2 regions of the Erwinia psychrophila genome follow, and region 1 is predicted to be linked to the other one. Evidence: predicted binding sites of a transcription regulator. Region 1 holds the regulator's gene; the other holds the start of a gene.
What was found. Region 1 encodes CRP, which controls carbon source genes, mostly activating them, when cyclic AMP is high. Its sites were predicted from a motif close to ATGTGANNNNNNTCACAT; they were not measured.
Positions count from the first base shown of each region.

Region 2: AAH446_RS11965 (sugar transporter) is a predicted target of CRP. The motif match lies at 4,162-4,179, and genes of this name have one in related genera.

Region 1 is NZ_JBCHVB010000004.1:55,621-65,624, reverse strand. It holds gene AAH446_RS11450 (aminodeoxychorismate synthase component II) at 1-360, shown strand, start outside; gene argD (bifunctional acetylornithine/succinyldiaminopimelate transaminase) at 445-1,662, shown strand; gene AAH446_RS11440 (YccS/YhfK family putative transporter) at 1,729-3,813, opposite strand; gene crp (cAMP-activated global transcriptional regulator CRP) at 3,871-4,503, opposite strand; gene AAH446_RS11430 (OsmC family protein) at 4,813-5,217, shown strand; gene AAH446_RS11425 (phosphoribulokinase) at 5,244-6,113, opposite strand; gene AAH446_RS11420 (creatininase family protein) at 6,287-7,084, shown strand; gene AAH446_RS11415 (LysR family transcriptional regulator) at 7,146-8,045, opposite strand; gene AAH446_RS11410 (BMP family protein) at 8,158-9,165, shown strand; gene AAH446_RS11405 (ABC transporter ATP-binding protein) at 9,183-10,004, shown strand, end outside.
Region 2 is NZ_JBCHVB010000004.1:179,255-189,258, forward strand. It holds gene AAH446_RS11940 (type 1 glutamine amidotransferase domain-containing protein) at 1-429, shown strand, start outside; gene AAH446_RS11945 (alpha/beta fold hydrolase) at 565-1,320, shown strand; gene AAH446_RS11950 (TetR/AcrR family transcriptional regulator) at 1,641-2,246, shown strand; gene AAH446_RS11955 (alpha/beta fold hydrolase) at 2,335-3,300, opposite strand; gene AAH446_RS11960 (TetR/AcrR family transcriptional regulator) at 3,386-4,003, opposite strand; gene AAH446_RS11965 (sugar transporter) at 4,243-5,448, shown strand; gene AAH446_RS11970 (BaiN/RdsA family NAD(P)/FAD-dependent oxidoreductase) at 5,618-6,805, opposite strand; gene pitA (inorganic phosphate transporter PitA) at 7,045-8,547, shown strand; gene uspB (universal stress protein UspB) at 8,612-8,947, opposite strand; gene uspA (universal stress protein UspA) at 9,398-9,835, shown strand.

The sequences.
Region 1 (10,004 bases):
CTGCCGGTTCTGGGCGTCTGCCTGGGGCATCAGGCGATTGCCCAGGCGTTTGGCGGGAAAATCATACGCGCCCGGGAAGTGATGCACGGCAAAACTTCCGCCATTGAGCACAATGATGGCGGCGTTTTCGCCGGGCTCAGTCATCCGCTGACCGTCACCCGCTATCATTCTCTGATCGTAGAATCCGGCTCGCTGCCCGCCGGTTTTGACGTCACCGCCTGGACGCTGCGTGACGGTCAGCCTGATGAGATCATGGGCCTTCGCCACCGCCATCTGCCGCTTGAAGGCGTACAGTTTCATCCCGAAAGTATCCTCAGTGAACAGGGACACCAGCTGCTGAAAAACTTCCTCGCGCGGTAATTCGTTTGCCTTTGAGTGATTTTTTATGCATATTTTATGATTATAATTTCACATTACGTGACATAAAACAGGATGGGGTGGAGAATGGCAGCGGAAAAATTAGCGGTGACGCGGGCGACATTTGATGAGGTGATTTTGCCTGTTTTTGCTCCCGCGAGCTTTGTACCGGTGAAAGGGAAAGGCAGCCGCGTATGGGACCAGCAGGGTAAAGAATATATCGATTTCTCCGGCGGCATCGCGGTGACTGCGCTGGGACATTGCCATCCGGCGCTGGTAGAAGCGCTGAAAACGCAGGGCGAGACGTTGTGGCACACCAGTAACGTTTTCACTAACGAGCCGGCGCTGCGCCTTGCCAGTAAGCTGACCGCCGCCACCTTCGCCGATCGCGTCTTTTTTGCCAACTCCGGCGCGGAAGCGAACGAAGCCGCCTTCAAGCTGGCGCGTTATTACGCCTCGCAGCGTCACTCCCCCTATAAAAGCAAGATTATCGCCTTCCATAACGCTTTTCATGGACGCACGTTGTTTACCGTATCCGTAGGCGGTCAGCCGAAATATTCCGATGGCTTCGGGCCGAAACCTGCCGATATCGTCCACGTGCCTTTTAACGATCTGGCGGCAGTTAAAGCGGTTATTGACGATCACACCTGCGCGATTGTGGTTGAACCTATTCAGGGTGAAGGCGGCGTGATGCCTGCCACGCAGGCGTTTATGCAGGGGCTGCGTCAGCTGTGCGACGAACATCAGGCGCTGCTGGTCCTGGATGAAGTCCAGAGCGGCATGGGCCGCAGCGGCAAGCTGTTTGCCTGTGAGCACTACGGCGTGACGCCCGATATCCTGACCACGGCGAAGGCGATGGGCGGCGGCTTCCCGGTAAGCGCCATGCTGACCACCCATGAGATCGCCTCCGCTATGGCGCCAGGCGTCCACGGCACCACCTACGGCGGCAACCCGCTGGCCTGTGCCGTGGCCGAGGCGGCGCTGGATATTATCAATACCGATGAGGTCCTCAGCGGCGTGGAAACCCGGCGTGAACAGTTTGTCTCGGCGCTGAAGGCGATAGATGCGAAGTGGGATCTGTTCAGCGAAATCCGGGGCAAGGGCTTACTGATTGGTGCTGCGCTCAAACCGCAACACGCCGGAAAAGCCCGGGACATACTGAATGCGGCTGCGGACGAAGGGGTAATGATCCTCACTGCCGGCACCGACGTTATCCGCTTTGCGCCTTCGCTGGTGATTGAACCGACAGATATTGAAGAGGGCATGGCCCGTTTCGCGGCGGCTGTCGGTAAAATTTTCGCCTGAACCAGAGGGGGAGGGATATTTCCTTCCCCCGTTCTGCTCCAGAAAATTCGCATCTCCTCTTTGCCATCACGCTCCGGATGCTTTTCTTAACTTTCTCGACAGCCAGTTCCCATGGTGTGGCCGGGTGATCCATGCCAGGGAAGAGATGGTGTGCATCGCGCTGAGGTGATCCAGTATCCGCTTGATATGCCGCTCCATGATCGTTACGGGGCCCTGACTGAACTCCCCCTGCGATTCCAGCACGTTACTTTCCGAGCCCGGGCCGTCATATTCCAGCCGCTGCTGGCAGCGCTGTAAGGCAATTTCACACGACTGAAGATAGCGCTCCGCCAGCGACGGCGTCAGCATCGTATGCTCGCGGGCCAGGATCGTCATTGCGTTGATGTGTTCAACAATAAACTGACCGTGCGTTACCCACAGCTTCATATCGGCAAGATAGCTGGGATCGAAACCTGGCTCCTGCATCGCCTGGTTCAGCGAGTTAAACAGCGCGTTATGCGCCTGGTTGGCCCGCATCCGCTGGTAAGCCAGCTTTTCGGGGTTCTGCTTGCTGCCCAGCAGCAGCTGCAACGCTTCCTGCCAGACTTCCAGCGCGTCATGCGCATTTTGCCGCAGCAGACCGCTCTGCCACTGCGGCCAGAGCCAGATCATCCCGGCGAAGGCGATCAGGCAGCCCATCAGCGTATCCAGCAGGCGCGGCAGCAGGAAGTCTGCGCCGTTAAGCGAAAGCAGCTGGAGCGAGTAAACGGCCGTAACCGTAAAACCGATCGTCGCCAGACCATAGTACTTACGGATAAACAGGTAGCTCACCAGGGTAATAATCAGCATCACCAGCAGCACTATCGGCTCCGGCACCTGAAGACGTAGCGTCAGTGCGGCGACGATCAGTCCCGCAAGCGTGCCCAGCGCACGGTGCTGGATGCGGACGCGTGTCGCGCTGTAACCGTTCTGACTGACAAACATGATCGTCATCAGTATCCAGTAAGGTTTTGGCAGATGAAAAAAGAGGGCCAGCGAGCTGGCGAACGTGAGCATGACGGCAAAACGCCCGGCGGTACGAAGCGCCGCCGAGCGCAGCGAGAGGTAGCTTTTAATGGCGGGCAGCAGCGGCAGGCGGCGCTGGCGGTCGGCCATCAGGTCCCGTTTATAAAGGGGGCGCTGGTGGCGCAGCAGGCGGCTTATCCGGCTGAAATGATAGGAGCAGAAATGGCCAACGGGATTATCAGGATGCTGTCTGGCGATCTTTTCCAGCGCGTGCAGCTGCTTGTCCATTGAAAAGCGCCCGGGCAGCTTATGATAGAGGATGTCATCGGCAAGTTCGCGTAGCCGGGCCGCAATCGTCCGGGCGTTCCAGCGGATCACCGCCTCAGCGTGGCTCTGTTCAACCAGCTTCTGCACTTCTTCAGGCTGGTGCAGGCTGACCGCAATGTGCTCCTGTAAATCGAGAGCGACCTGAAATGCGCGGGTCAGGCGCTGATGATGATTATCCCGGCCGGCGGCCAGCATATGCATCTGCTGGTAGCAGGTGGTGATCAGATCGACCGCTTTTTGCTGGCGTGCCAGCAGGGGCGGGAGCGCTTTTTCAGGATCGGTCAGCTGCGTCAGCATGCTGTATTTTGCTTCGCAGTAGTCAGCGAGTTCGCGATAAAGCAGGCTGAGCGTCTCACGCATTGGCTGCTCTTTCCACAGCCAGAGCCAGAACCAGTTAAATACGCCGTACCAGATGGTGCCCAGAATATAGAGCATCGGTGGCACCCAGATCGCCATCCGCCCGGCCAGGCTGAGCGTAAAAATGGCGGCGATCAGTGACGCCGGCAGCAGCCTGCCGTGCAGCGGGCTGATCTCTCCGGTAACCCCTAGCAGCAGGGCCATCACAAAAAGCGTGGCCGGTAAGGGAACCTGGTGATTGCCAAGATACTGGATAAGGAAGCTGCTGAAGGCAAACAGGGTGCCGCCAACGATCAGGCGTTTGAAAAAACGTTTATGGGGCGTATCGAGACCGGCGATATTGCAACAGGCAGGCACTAACGAAAAGAGCAGTCCTTTTTGCAAATCACCCAATAGCCATCCGATAGCGACCGGGAGACAAAGCACCAGCGTTTGACGCAGTGCATAGTTAACTTCGGGGTGATAGATCAGTCGGCGCCACATCCTTCCGTACCAGTGAGAAAGGCGCAACGGCGAAGTTGCGCCATGGATTGGGGCTGGTTAACGGGTACCGTAGACGACGATGGTCTTGCCGTGTGCGGAGATCAGGTTCTGATCTTCCAGCATTTTCAGGATCCGGCCAACCGTTTCGCGTGAGCAGCCAACAATCTGACCAATCTCCTGACGGGTGATTTTGATTTGCATTCCGTCTGGGTGGGTCATCGCATCCGGCTGCTTGGCCAGATTCAGAAGGGTTTGCGCGATGCGACCTGTCACATCGAGGAAAGCTAAATTGCCCACTTTCTCGGAGGTGACCTGGAGGCGACGTGCCATCTGTGAAGAGAGACGCATCAGGATGTCAGGGTTAACCTGAATCAGCTGACGAAACTTTTTATAAGAAATTTCAGCCACTTCGCAGGCGGATTTAGCGCGTACCCACGCGCTGCGCTCCTGACCTTCTTCAAACAGGCCAAGCTCACCAATAAAATCACCCTGGTTGAGGTAAGAGAGGATCATCTCTTTGCCTTCTTCATCCTTAATCAGCACCGCTACCGCGCCCTTGACGATATAGTAGAGGGTTTCCGCTTTTTCACCCTGGTGAATCAGCGTGCTTTTGGATGGATACTTATGAATATGGCAATGTGACAGGAACCATTCAAGTGTCGGGTCTGTTTGCGGTTTGCCGAGAACCATTCGCTGTTATCCTCTGTTGTCATCGTGCCTAAACACAGGGGGCAGAGTTCCCTGTCAGGCGTTGAAAAAGTCAAGCGTTCCCTTTCAGGGAATTTATCCTGACCCCGGTTCAGGGCCTGGCTCGTTATGGTGTTCCGTTTCGCCACGTATGTAGAGTACTGGCGAAGATATTACAGCTTTGTTTGTAACACAGCTTTGAATGAGTGTCTTCTGTTGTCTCGCTTCAGCATAGCGGGAAATCTGCGGCGTTGCCGTTTTTGTCGCTAAAGCGTAATCTGACGTTAACTGAATGAATTAGAGGAGTTTGTTATGGAAGCTCGTGTTAAATGGGTAGAGGGGCTGACCTTTTTGGGAGAATCCTCATCGGGCCATCAGGTGCTGATGGATGGCAATGCGGGCGATAAAGCCCCCAGCCCGATGGAAATGGTGCTGATGGCGGCCGGTAGCTGTAGCGCCATTGACGTGGTCTCTATTCTGCAAAAAGGGCGCCATGAGGTCACGGACTGTGAGGTTAAGCTCACCTCTGAACGCCGCGAAGAGGCCCCGCGTCTCTTTACCCATATCAATCTGCATTTTATCGTAACCGGTAAGGCGCTGGGCGACAAAGCAGTCTCCCGCGCGGTGGATCTCTCTGCCGAGAAGTACTGCTCTGTAGCGCTGATGCTGGGCAAAGGCGTGGAGATTACCCACAGCTATGAAGTTATCGCAGTATAGTCAGCCCCCGGCCCCGTGCGCGGGGCTTACTCAATCTTTTTCCCTTCTATCAGCCGTTTGACCAGCGGTCCCATAATCAGCTCCATCGCTAAGCCCATTTTCCCGCCGGGCACCACCAGCGTATTGATATGGGAGATAAACGAGCCCTGTAGCATCGACAGCAGGTAGGGGAAGTCGATATCTTCCAGCGCCTGGAAATGGATCACCACAAAGCTTTCATCCAGCGAAGGGATAGCCCGGGCCGCAAAGGGATTCGAGGTATCAACAGTAGGGACGCGCTGGAAATTAATATGGGTACGTGAGAACTGCGGCGTAATGAAGTTAATGTAGTCCTCCATCGATCGCACAACCGAGTCCATAACGGCTTCCCGCGAGTGCCCCCGTTCGCTGGTATCCCGGACCAGCTTCTGGATCCACTCCAGGTTAACGATGGGGACCACGCCCACCAGCAAATCCACATGCTGCGAGACGTTGTTATGCGGCGTAACCACGCCACCATGCAGACCCTCATAGAAGAGCACGTCCGTCGGCTCCGGCAGCGGCTGCCAGGGCGTAAAGGTTCCCGGCACCTGATTCCATGGCACGGCTTCATCATAGGTGTGCAGATATTTTCGTGACTGGCCGCTGCCGTTAAGGCCATATTCCACAAAGGTGTTTTCCAGCAGCGCGAAGTCATTTGCATCGGGGCCGAAATAGCTGATATGGCGACCCATATCGCGCGCTTTACGGATCGCCATATCCATCTCGGGGCGCGTAAATCGGTGAAAACTGTCCCCTTCCAGTTCGGCTGCGTGCAGTCCAAGCTGCTGAAATATTTTTCTGAAAGCGGTACTGGTTGTTGTGGTCCCCGCACCGCTTGAACCGGTAACGGCAATCACCGGATGTTTAGCTGACATGGCAGATAACTCCCTGAGAAAAGTCGCTTCGCATTGTTACCATGTTTCAGGCGTGGATGTCATCTCTGCCGCCTTCTGATGCTTAAAAAGCAACGCTCCGCCGCAATTTTGCTGCTTCAATCAGGACGTAAAAACGCGCAGACTGAAAAAAACTGTGCAGGAGAGTACGCTTTATGAATATGCCTTCTTCTCGCTGGTGGTGGGATCTCTCTACCCGTGAGTTCAGCGAGCTGGAAATGGACAAGGTTATCGCCATATTGCCGATTGGGGCCGTAGAGCAGCATGGCCCTCATCTGCCTGTCAGGGTGGATGCGGCGATCAATGCTGGCATCATCGCCCGTGCGGTGGAGATGATGCCTGAAAATCTGCCGGTCCTGATCCTTCCGGCTCTGCCCATCGGTAAGTCAGACGAGCACCTTAACTTCCCGGGCACCTTAACACTTCCTTATGATCTGCTGGGTAACGTCTGGTTTGAAGTGGCTAAAAGCGCCTGGCGGGCAGGGATCCGCAAGCTTATTTTCTGGAACTCACACGGCGGCCAGCCCCAGCTGATGGAAATTGTCTGCCGTCAGTTGCGGATTGAGCTGAAGATGTTTGCCGTGGGGGCGAGCTGGTTCCGCACGATCGATTCTGCCGATCTGTTTTGCGCTGAAGAGTTGCAGCATGGCATCCACGGTGGCGAATCGGAAACCAGCGTGATGCTCCATTTACATCCCGAGCTGGTGCAAATGGCGCATGCCGAAAATTTCGTGTCCGCCTCCGTAGCGCTGGCTGAAAAGGGCGGTATTCTGACGCCTGAAGGCGGCGTGGGATTTGGCTGGATGGCTGAAGACCTTCACCCCTCCGGGACCACCGGAAACGCGGCGGCGGCTGACGCGGAGCGCGGAAAGATTGAGACCGACCGCGCGGCGGAAGCCTTAATCAAACTGATTCAGGAAGTGCAGGCCTTTACCCCCTCTTTCCAGCGCTGAGAGCGCCTTACTGCTGCCCCGGTTTTGCCGGATGGCTGAACAGGGCAGCTTCCTCAGGTGATTACGCCATCTGGTTCATCATGGTTTTTATCGTCTCCGCCAGTACGCTGCCGATGGCGCTGGTTCCGCGATCGTGCCCTATCAGCATTAAGGTCTGCGCCTGCTGTGAGAGCTCTCTCACCGGGATATAGATTAAACGCCCGCTACGCAAATCGAATTCGATATCAAACGGCGTTAAAAAAGTTAAGGCCTGATCAACCATCGCGGCCTGGCGCATCACCTCAATCGAATTTGTTTCGATAACAGGATGCACAGTTACCATCGCCCTGGAAAACAGCTCGTTCAGATAGGGACGGATAACCATCGATTTATCAGCGATAACCAGAGAATGAGGAACACAGTCGCTCAGGCGGAGGCTGGTTTTATCCGCCAGGGGATGGCCCGGCGCAACTACTGCGCCCAGTCTGCCCACCGCACTGCCCAGTTTGCGCAGAGAAGGCGGCAGATCAAAGTCGAACCCCAGCCCTAAATCCGCCTCTCCTGAAGCGACTGCGCTGGTAATATCTTCCCCCGTGGTCATTTGCCTGAGGATCAGTTTTACGCGTGGATTCGCCCTGCGAAACTCTGCTGCCATACGTGGAATAAGATTGGCTGCCAGCCCGCTCATCATCGCTACCGTGACCTCGCCCCGTCTCAGCCCCTTTAGCTCCTCAATCTTGATTTGTGCCCATTCCAGCTCTTTAAACGTTTGCCGCACGTGATGAATCAGCACTTCCCCCGCGGCTGTTAACACCATTTTACGCGGCAGACGTTGGAATAAGGGTGTCCCCAACTCCTCCTCCAGCGCCAGGATCTGGCGATTAATGGCGGAAGCAGAGATATGCAGCCGGCCAGCGGCTTTACGAATTGACCCACTGCGAGCGACCTCATCCAGATAGGTCCAGAGCCGATGTTGCAGCATGAAAATCTCCGTGCGTTGCCTTTAAGGCATCAATGAGTACGAAAATACGTGCTTTTAAGGTAACGAAAATCGCGGCATAACTGAATCATCTTGAGCTGAGGGGGCATAAAAAATGGCAGGTGTAAGTCGCAGGGGATTTGCAAAAATGCTGGCGGGCGCGGTGTTGCTGCCCACGCTGGCACCGTTACTGTCCGGCAACGCGCTGGCCGCCGATAAAACTATCAAAATAGCGCTGTTGTTGCCCGGCTCCGTTGCCGATGGTGGCTGGAGCATGCTGGCTTACCAGGGGTTACAGGCTCTGAAGAAAGAGGGGTTTACGGTCGCCTGGAGCGAAAGCGTGCCGCAGGCTCAAATGGAGCAGGTGATCAGAGGCTATGCAGATGACGGTTTCACCCTGATCATTGGCCACAGTTTTGAGTATGGCTCCGCCTTTGCGGAAATCGCGCCTGATTACCCTGATACTGACTTCTTCGCCTCCACCTTTAAACCTGACGAGAAGGTGGTGGACAACGTGGAGTATGTCAACCTGGCTTACCTGCAGGCTGCCTATGCGGCTGGCGCTCTGGCTGCGCTGATCTCTGATAAGGGCAGAGCCGTAGGCTTTGTGGGCGGCGGTGACAACCCCACGCAGCAGGCGATGATGCGCGCCTTTATTGCTGGCGCGGAAAAAACGCGTCCGGGCGTGAAAGGTTTGGGTGTGGTCACCGGCGACTATGATAACGCGGCGAAAGGGCGAGAGGCTGCCACAACGATGATTGGCAACGGCGCAGATGTTATCTGGCACGCCGCGGATGTCACCGGATTAGGCGCTCTGCAGGGTGCGGCGGCGGCTAAAGTCAAAGCCATAGGCTGCTATGCCGATCAAAAAGATGTCTCGCCTGATTATATCGCCTGCAGTCTGAAACAGAATCTTGACTGGATGGTGCAGGAGGTCGGTCACTCGGTCGGGGCAAAAACCTTTATGGGTGGCAAAGAGTGGTCGCCCACGGTGGCGAAGGCCTGGTCTGTGGTGCATGGCAGCGAGCAGTTCAACAGCAAGCTGGTCAGCCCCGAAGCCTGGCAGAAATTCACGGCTATCTGGCAGCAGCTGGATAACGGCAGCATCGTTCCTGCAGTGTAAGCAAAGGATCCTCTGTCATGACACCAGCTCCTCCAGTCCGCGTTGCGCTCAATAACATTACCAAACGTTTTGCGCGCGTCACGGCCAATGACCGTGTGTCGATGCAGGTTGCATCAGGCGAAATTCATGCTCTGCTCGGTGAAAACGGCGCGGGGAAAAGTACCCTGATGCAGATCCTCTATGGGCTTTATCAACCCGATGAGGGGGAGATCGTCATAGCCGGAAAGCCCGTTACGCTACGCGATCCCGGCGATGCCATCGCCTGCGGCATCGGCATGGTGCATCAGGAATTTATGCTGGTACAGCCCATGACCGTGGTGGAGAACGTGATCCTCGGACTGAAAGAGAGTCATAGCGGCCACCTGAATTTACGGACGGCCGCTGCCCGCCTGCAACATCTGTCCGATCGACATGGGTTAGCGATCGATCCCTGGGCGCAGGTGCAGCATTTACCGATTGGCGTGCAGCAGCGGGTGGAGATCCTCAAGCTGCTCTATCGTGATGCCAGCGTCCTGATCCTGGATGAGCCAACCGCCGTGCTCACGCCGCAGGAGAAATCCGGGCTTTTCGCCACGCTGAAATCCCTGCGTGCGGAAGGTCGCTCGATCATTATTGTGACGCATAAACTCTATGAAATCATGGCAGTAGCTGACCGCGTTTCCGTAATGCGTGGCGGCAGGATGATCGATACCGTGGCGGTGGCTGAAACCTCAGAAACCGATCTGGCACGACGCATGGTCGGGCGTGACGTGGTGCTGCGGGTGGAAAAATCCCCCTGCCAACCCGGGCAGGAGGTGCTGCATGTGGACAATATTGCCGTGCGGGATGAAGCGGGACAG
Region 2 (10,004 bases), 120 kb from region 1:
CGTCTGGACAGCGTTTCGCAGGCTGACTATGACGCTGTTTTCTATCCGGGCGGCCACGGCCCGCTGTGGGATTTGGCTGAGGATAAGCACTCCGCGGCGCTGATCGAGGCCTTCCTGGCGGCAAACAAGCCCGTCGCGCTGGTCTGTCACGCTCCTGGCGTGCTGCGCCATGTAAAAACGCCTGAAGGTAAACCACTGGTTGAAGGCAGGAAGGTCACCGGCTTTACCAATACCGAAGAGGAAGCGGTGGGCCTGACCCAGGTTGTGCCTTTTCTGGTTGAAGATGAGCTGATTGCCAAAGGCGGCATCTATTCCAAAGGGGCGGACTGGAGTTCTTACGTCGTCAGCGACGGTCTGCTGATCACCGGACAAAACCCAACCTCCTCAGCGGCGACGGCAGAGCGGCTCCTGAAGCAGCTGGCTGAATAACGGTCAAGGCGGCGGGGTTGCATGACCCCGCCACATCTTTTCGTTTTGAAGCTTATACGTCTGAATGCACTCCTGTCGCGCTACGAGGCAGTATTTTCAGCCCATTATTTTTTTACCTGATTGAGAGAAAAAATTATGTTGAAAAAATCAGTTACCACTCTGGCATTAAGTCTGGCCCTGTCTGTTTCTGCTCAGGCGGTGATGGCTGAGCCGGTGAAAAACATTATTCTGGTGCACGGCGCTTTTGTTGATGGCTCAGGCTGGAACCCGGTGGCCCGGATCCTGGATAAAGCAGGCTACCATGTGTCGATTGTTCAGGAACCTCAGACCTCTCTGGCGGATGATGTGGCCGCAACACGACGCGTTCTGGCGTTACAAAGCGGAAAGTCACTGCTGGTCGGTCACAGCTACGGCGGCATGATTATCAGTGACGCAGGTAACGATCCCTCCGTCGCGGGTCTGGTTTACATCGCTGCGATGCAGCCAGATAAAGGCGACTCGCTGCTGAGCCTGGCGAAAAAATATCCTCCGGCCGCCCAGTCAATCACGGAAACGGCGGACCATTTCCTCTACCTCAGGCCGGAGAACTTCCACGCGGACTTTGCGGCAGATTTGCCTGTAAAAGAGGCAGACTTGTTGGCACGTTCTCAGGTTATGCCATCAGCGGCCGCCTTTTCCGCCCCTGCCGGCACGCCAGCATGGAAAACCAAACCGAGCTGGGCCGTGGTGGCCACAGAGGATCGGGCCATTAACCCACAGCTTGAACGCTTCATGGCTGAACGTGCGCACAGCACCGTCACGGAGCTGAAAGGTAATCATGCCATTTATGCTTCTCAGCCTGAAAAAATTGCGGCGGTAATCAAGAACGCGGCAGAGAGTATCTCTCATTAACTCTCCGTTAATTATGTCCGGCGGTTTGCCTTATCAGCTAAACCGTACTGGCCCGACATTCAGACAAGTTTAAAGGCCTGGGCCGGAATAGCGCTGATTGCCCTTTCCCGGAGCAGGCCTTAATTCAATGAAGGCGCCCATTCTCAGGGTTGTCACTGCTGCTTCTGACGTTAACGGCTTCGCTGTATCTCTGCTTCAGTGACAGAAATCACCAATCCTCCGCTTGCAGAAAATGACCAGACGACCGCCAGCGAAAAAAGGCTGCATTTGTAAGACCCGTCAATATAGACGACTGGTCTAGTCTGTGGTAGTGTGACGTAATGACAACTTCAACCCAACTCCATAGCAACGACGTGCGTGAACACATCCTGTCGACTGGCCAGCGTATTATGGCCGGCAAGGGATTTTCCGCCGTCGGACTGAATGAGATCCTGACCGACGCCGGTGTGCCGAAGGGATCTTTTTATCACTATTTCCCGTCAAAAGAGGCGTTTGGCGTGGCGATGCTGCAGCGCTATTTTGATGATTATCTGGCGGAACTTGACCATACGCTGAGCCAGCCGGGTAACACTATGGCGCAACGGCTGATGAACTACTGGCAGCAGTGGCAGGACTCGCAGTCGTTTTCCGACTGTCAGGGCAAATGCCTGGCGGTGAAGCTGGGTGCGGAAGTGGCCGATCTCTCTGACAGTATGCGTCTGACGCTGAAAGCTGGCACCTCAGGGATTATTTCTCGCCTGGCGCAGGCGTTAGCGGCGGGCGTGGCTGAAGGTTCACTGCGCATTGAGGACCAACCGGGCAAAGTGGCAGAAAGTCTCTACCAGCTCTGGCTTGGCGCCAGCGTCATGGTCAAGATAGTCCGCAATACCGCGCCCTTTGAGTCCGCCATGGCGGTGACCCGGCAGATTATCCGTATCTCCCCTTAACGGGGAGATACGATCTCTTTAAACAGACGCGGACGTGAAAGTGGCAGGATGCAGACTTTTGCTGACCCGCGGCACTGTATTGGCGACATCAGCCCGTCCGGCTATCTGCGGTCGGCACAAAGAACTGGCTTAAGACTTCAGCGACAGCCTGGGGCTGCTCTTCGGGAATGAAATGTCCGCAGTGAGGAATAAGCACGCCGGAGACATCTTCAGCAAAAGGACGCAGAGGGGCAGCCATATCGGCTATCGATCCATATTCAGCACTGACGGCCAGCAACGGCATGTTGAGCTTCCCTTTCGCTTTTAACTCGCTGTTTTGCGCAGCGGAAAGCGCAACCGATCGGTAATAAGCCAGCCCTGCCCGTAATCCACCGCTGGCGCATAACACGCGCAGGTACTCATTAATATCTTCATCTGTGAACACATCCGGGCATGCCGTTTTCCTTTTCAGGAACCATTCAAGATAGAGGCGTTCACGACCGGTAATCAACGCTTCGGGAAGATCGGCAATCATGTGAAAGGCGAAATGCCAGGTTTTCCAGGCCTTATCAGCCGTCACCGGCAGGGCGTCCGGCAGGGTGACGCCAGGAATACCGGCGTCCAGTAAGGCGAGACGTTTGACCTCACTACCGTAGCGCGCGGCGTAGGGCCAGGCGACCCAGGCTCCCACGTCGTGAGCCGCCAGATAATAAGCGTCTACCTTAAGCTGACCCAGCAACCCGTGAACCTTCCCGGCCAGCGAGCAGGTATCATAACCCTCCTGCGGACGGTCAGAATCGCCCTGACCGGGCAGATCAAGCGCAATGATCTGGTAAGACTCGCCCATCTGCTGCATGACTTTACGCCAGGCATACCAGCTTTGCGGAAAGCCAGCCAGCAAAACCAGCGTCTCCCCCTGGGGATTGCCGCCCATAACGTAATGCATTCTGACGCCATCTACCGTTGCGTAGGCATGCTCAAAGCCGCTCAGGCTACTGTCGTTCCAGGCGACAGGTTTTGCATCGGCCCGGCGCAGCGGTGACATTTCATTGGTCTCTGACTCGCGATTTTGCATCGTCATTCCTTCTCATTTTGATTTTCTGCCTGTGCAGACAACGCCGACATTAAGAAAGCAATCATTTCCTAAATGGGTAAATTTTTTAATCGAGCAGCTTCATCGCCAGCCGTATCGTTTCCTCTTTCTCCGTTACGTCTTCAACTTTACCCACAACGCGCATGCCGAATACCAGACAGAGCAGCAGCCCTGCCGCCGATTCAACATTCAGGCTGGCGGATACCGATCCGTCATTCTGACCCAGGCGCAGTAGGGAGATAAGATTTTGCTTGTTGCGCATGACGGCCTGAAACACCAGTTCTGACACTTCCGGGTCCAGGATCCGCAGTTCATTCATACTGCCGACGACCAGGCAGCCGCGCCTTCCTTCCAGCGTAGATGCGGAATCAATGTAAAAACGCAGCAATTCAGCCAGCTGCTCACGGCCCGTCGGAAATGGTTCCAGCCGCTGCTTCAGCTCCGCATGGCGCAAAGCGGTGTACCGCTCGAATACGCGCAGAAACAGGGTTCGCTTATCCTGGAAGGCTTTATAAATACTGCCGGCGGTAAGTCCCATAGCTTCGCCTAAATCGGCGATGGAGGAAGCGTGAAACCCCTTCTGACGGAAAACGATCATCGCCATATCCAGCGCAAGATCCATATCAAATTCCCGTGGTCGCCCGCGTTCCCGGCTTTTATTCTGAGGATAACCTGTCTTGTTCATTGCAGCTCACTTAAGGAAACAATCACTTCCAAAATAGCAGCGCTTTTCACTTCAGGGAAGCGAAAATTACTTTGTTCAGATGCACGGGCTCACTGTTTTTAACAAACTTAATCGCCGCCATAAAAAAAATTAATGCGCTGTGTTTATTTATGCTAAAAATGCGACGAAGGTCACAATTTCCTTGAATGCCGTCGGCGGGGAGCCTTAACATTGCCGGCTGAATTTTCGGGGGGATGATTATGGCAGAACTACAGACAGTATCCAGAAAGGTAGCCTGGCTACGCGTGTTAACCCTCGCAGTGGCAGCGTTCATTTTTAACACGACGGAATATATTCCTGTTGGTCTGCTGACGGACATTGGGCACAGTTTCGGCATGGAAAGCGCTCAGTCAGGCATCATGCTGACCATCTATGCCTGGATTGTGGCTCTCATGTCACTGCCTTTGATGCTGATGACCAGCAAAATTGACCGGCGCGTATTACTGATCGCCCTGTTTGGCCTGTTCGCCTGTAGCCATATTTTATCTTTTGTGGCGTGGAATTTTAATGTCCTGCTGGTCAGCCGGGCAGGAGTGGCGCTGTCGCATGCGCTGTTCTGGTCCATTACCGCCTCGCTGGCTATCCGACTGGCGCCTGCAGGCAAACGCGCTCAGGCGCTTGGCCTTCTGGCTACGGCAACGGCGCTGGCGTCCGTTTTAGGCTTGCCTTTAGGCCGCATTATTGGCCAGAGTTTTGGATGGCGCATCACCTTTCTGGTGATTGGCGTCGCCTCAATGGTCTTGCTGGCTATGATTATTAAAATCATGCCTCAGGTAAACTCTGAGCAGAGCGGTTCGGTCAAAAGTTTACCCGGCTTACTCCGCAACCCGGCGCTGATTAGCGTCTATCTCCTGACGGTACTGGTGGTCACAGCACATTTTTGTGCCTTTACTTATATCGAGCCTTTCGTCCAGCAGATATCGGGTAAGAGCCATAATTTTGCGACGGTTTTACTGCTGATATTTGGCATTGCAGGCATCTCAGGCAGCATCATTTTTAGCAAGTTAGGCGAGAAACACCTGTCTGCTTTGTTAACTGGCGCTATCGCACTTCTGACTGTGTGCCTTGCCCTGATGGTCACCGTGGCACACAGCACCGGCGGACTGGTGGCGTTATGCGCCTTATGGGGCATCGCCTTCATGATTATCGGCATGGGCATGCAGATGAAAGTATTGACGCTGGCCCCCGAAGCCACTGACATCGGCATGGCCATGTTTTCGGGGATCTTCAATATTGGGATTGGCGCCGGCGCGCTGCTGGGGAAAACGGTCAGTCTTGAACTGTCACTCTCCTCGGTCGGTTACATTGGGGCGATTTCCGGCGCATTAGGTCTGATGCTGGCTGTTGTCTCTTTCCGCAAATGGGCCGCACCGTTACGCACCGGGGATCATGATCTCGTCGTGTAAAGTCCAACTAAGGCAGTCTTTACAGGCTGCCTCCGAATATCTTTTTGTTGTAAGAGAGACGTAGCAATCTTTATTTCCCAGGCGCTGTCCGGCTCATGAACGACGCTTATTCTGAGGCGTTGCCTGAGGGAGAACGTGGATCTTAAGGGACAAAGCCTGCCGCCTAGAGTCACAGCGCCTGTGCACAAGCCCAGGCGGAAGACCAGGCCCACTGGAAATTATAGCCGCCGAGCCAGCCGGTCACGTCCACCACTTCCCCGATGAAATAGAGACCGGGCACCGCTTTGGCCTCCATCGTTTTAGAAGAGAGCACGCTGGTATCTACCCCACCCAGCGTGACCTCGGCGGTACGGTAACCTTCCGTGCCGTTCGGCTGCACCCGCCACTGGTGCAGCGACGTCACCACCTCGCTCTGCTGGCGGGCGTTCAGCTGTTTCAGCGTACACTCCGGCACGTTGCCAAGCTGCTGAAGGCATTCCACAAGACGGCGGGGCAGCACTTTCGCCAGGCTGTTTTTCAGACTCTGGTTCGGATGCGCGTCCCGCTCTTCATTAAGGAAAGCTTGTAGATCACGCTCGGGCGAAAGATCGATGGTGACAAACTCGCCGGGCTGCCAGTAGCTGGAGAGCTGAAGCACCGCCGGACCGGAAAGGCCGCGATGGGTAAACAGCAGCGCTTCTTTAAACGTGGTCCCCTCTTCGGCGGTCAATACCGAAGGCACCGCCACGCCGGACAGCGCATTGAGCTGTTCAAGCAGCGGTTTATGCAGGGTGAAGGGCACCAGACCGGCGCGGGTCGGGAAAACCTTCAGGCCAAACTGTTCCGCCAGTTTATAGCCGAAGGGAGAGGCGCCCAGCCCCGGCATCGACAGGCCGCCAGAGGCAATAACCAGCTTTTCCGCCCGCACAGTGCTGCCGTTCAGCGTCAGGGTATAACCGCTTTCGTCGTCGTGCGCCACGCCCAGCACTTCACTGCGCAGCCGCAAATTGACGCTGCCCGCCTCGCACTCTTTCAGCAACATATCGACAATCTGCTGGGCCGAATCGTCGCAAAAAAGCTGCCCTAAGGTCTTCTCATGCCAGGCGATGCCGTGACGGTTGACCAGATCGATAAAATCCCACTGGGTATAGCGCGCCAGTGCGGATTTACAGAAATGCGGGTTATGGGAGAGGTAAGCAGCAGGTTCAGTATAGAGGTTGGTAAAGTTACAGCGCCCGCCGCCGGACATCAGAATTTTACGTCCGGCCTTTTTACCATTATCCAGCAGCAGAACGCGCCTGCCGCGCTGCCCCGCCTGAGCGGCACAGAACAGGCCAGCCGCACCGGCACCGATGATAATAACGTCAAACTGTTCCACTGAGCCTGCCCCGCCGCGAAAAAACGCTGATTGTAGAGAGTTGAGCGGGCTGAAGCCAGCGTAACACAAGCTTCATCGCCGAAACATTTTGTAACTTTATGATATTCATAAAGAATGCTCCCGTAAACACGCTCTTTTGACACATTACTGTCAAAAAAAGTCTATATTTCACTTTCCCCGGGTGCGGTTTGTCGCTGATAATGCGCCGCGTTCATGTCCTCCAAAATGGCGTAACGCTTATGCTACATCTGTTTGCTGGTCTCGATTATCATACCGGCCTGTTACTGGTACTCGCTCTGCTCTTTGTTCTGTTTTACGAAGCCATCAACGGCTTCCACGACACGGCAAACGCGGTGGCAACTGTGATTTATACCCGCGCAATGCGATCGCAACTGGCGGTGGTAATGGCAGGGGTCTTTAACTTCTTTGGGGTACTGTTGGGCGGGCTGAGCGTTGCTTATGCTATCGTTCATTTGCTTCCCACCGATCTGCTGTTGAATGTGGGATCGGCTCACGGGTTAGCCATGGTCTTTTCCATGCTGCTGGCTGCGATTATCTGGAACCTCGGCACCTGGTATTTTGGTCTGCCGGCGTCCAGCTCCCATACCCTCATCGGGGCCATTATCGGCATTGGCCTGACCAACGCCTTTATGACCGGCAATTCTATCGTCGAAGCCCTTAACATCCCGAAAATGATCGGCATATTTATGTCGCTGGTGATCTCTCCGATTGTCGGTCTGGTCATTGCGGGTGGGCTGTGCTTTATCCTTCGTCGCTACTGGAGCGGCACCAAGAAACGTCGCCGGATCCATATGACGCCTGCGGAGCGTGAGAAGATTGACGGCAAGAAAAAGCCGCCGTTCTGGACCCGTATCGCGCTGATCGTTTCTGCCATTGGCGTGAGCTATTCGCACGGCGCTAATGATGGTCAGAAAGGCATCGGTTTGATCATGCTGGTGCTGATTGGCGTGGCGCCTGCAGGGTTCGTGGTCAACATGAACGCTTCAGGCTACGACATTACCCGCACCCGCGATGCAGTACACAATCTGGAGCAGTATTACCAGCAGCACGGTGATGCGCTGACGCGTATCGTGCAGATGGCGCCGCCTGCGGTGCCAACGCCGCAGGAAAATCCGGGTGGCACAACGGAGTTCCACTGTGATGCTTCCCGCGCGCTTCCCGCCATCGCCCGCGTCAAAGGTATGCTGGACAATCTGCAGAGCTACGATGCGCTAAGCGTTGATCAGCGTGCGCAGCTGCGTCGCCTGCTGATGTGCGTCTCCGATACCGCGGAGAAGGCGGCTAAGCTGCCAGATACCAGCGCAGAGGATCAGCGCTTCCTGAGCAAGCTGAAAGACGATCTGTTGAACACCGTCGAGTATGCACCGGTCTGGATTATCGTGGCCGTGGCGCTTGCGCTGTCGCTGGGTACGCTGGTTGGATGGCGCCGCGTTGCCACCACCATCGGTGAAAAAATAGGTAAAAAAGGGATGACCTATGCCCAGGGAATGTCGGCCCAGATGACGGCGGCGGTCTCTATCGGCGTTGCCAGTTATACCGGTATGCCCGTCTCAACGACCCACGTACTCTCCTCTTCCGTCGCCGGTACCATGCTGGTTGATGGCGGCGGCGTGCAGGGGCGCACCATCAAAAACATCCTGCTGGCCTGGGTCTTTACCCTGCCTGTCTCGGTGTTGTTATCCGGTGGCCTCTACTGGATTGCGCTGCACTTTATCATTTAACGTGTGACGTATAAAAAAGGGTGAAGCCTGCAGGCTTCACCCTTTTTTTTGCCCCCGGCGCGGTTCAGTGCCAGATAAGCAATCCCATAAAGCCGATAAGCACCAGGCCGCAAAGCGCGCTGGTCAGTAAAAACTGGCCGCGAACCCGTTCGCAGCGCCGGATAAATTCATCATCGTGATGATCGAGATAACGCTGCGCCCAGATGTAGCGTACCAGCCTGACCTGCTTACTGGGCTGCCCGTGTGAAGTAAAAAATCCTGCGCCATCAACATATTGATACAGCAGAGGGTCGCATCCGCGAAGTACCACCAGCAGCGCGCGGAGTGAAGAAAAATAGCGCGCCATATTGATCAAACAAATGACACAAAGAGCCCAGAAAAGCGCGATGGTGCTAATCATGATCCCCTCCCGACAACACGAACCTGGCAGATACACCGGGCAAAGCCAGCACGGCCCTGGTGATATTTGCCATCCACAAAACTGAACCTGACTGAGAGTTGTTATCACTGCGGTACGACCGCTACCCACAAGAGATGGCGTGTCGTTATTATCATTGTAGGAGATATGCTTAAAAAAATTCCAGCATGGTTAGGCGCATCATTGCAAAAAGCCTTAATTACAGTTTGATCCTGCTCCCAAAGAGGCGCGTTTGGAAAGCGTCTGTTAACAATTCGGCCTATACTTCAAAGCGAGAGAATAATAAGGTGGCGAGGCTGAAGTACGCTTAACGCCCCCCTCGCGAAATCCCGCATCGCAATTTCTATTCGTTAAGGATTTCAGAAACTTACTATTCTTCCCGGCCAGTCTTGTCTGGGAAGGCGCAGCCGCAACACATGGAAGGAGTTCGATATGTCTTATAAACACATTTTGATTGCAGTGGATCTTTCACCGGAAAGTAAACTGCTGGTTGCTAAAGCGGTTTCCATGGCGCGTCCCTATGATGCCAAAATTTCCCTGATCCATGTGGACGTGAACTATTCCGATCTCTATACCGGGCTGATTGACGTTAATCTTGGCGATATGCAGAAACGCATCTCCGAAGAGACGCATACGGCACTCTCCGATCTTTCAAACGGCGCGGGTTATCCTGTGACTGAAACCCTCAGCGGCAGCGGCGATCTGGGCCAGGTGCTGGTTGATGCGATCAAGCGCTATGACGTGGATCTGGTCGTTTGCGGCCATCATCAGGACTTCTGGAGCAAGCTGATGTCTTCAGCCCGTCAGCTGATCAACACCGTCCATATCGATATGCTGATCGTGCCGCTGCGCGACGCAGACGAAGAATAGCCGCCGTTCAAAAAGCCGGCCTGTGCCGGCTTTTTTTCACCTATTCTGTGCAAATTAAGTTCCGGCCAGTTCTGTTTTCTCCCGGCACGCTAATCACCCACTTCAACTTTATAGTTGCTCACCGTTGCCAGCGTAATCGACAGGAGTAATCTTGTTCAGGCAGTTGTAT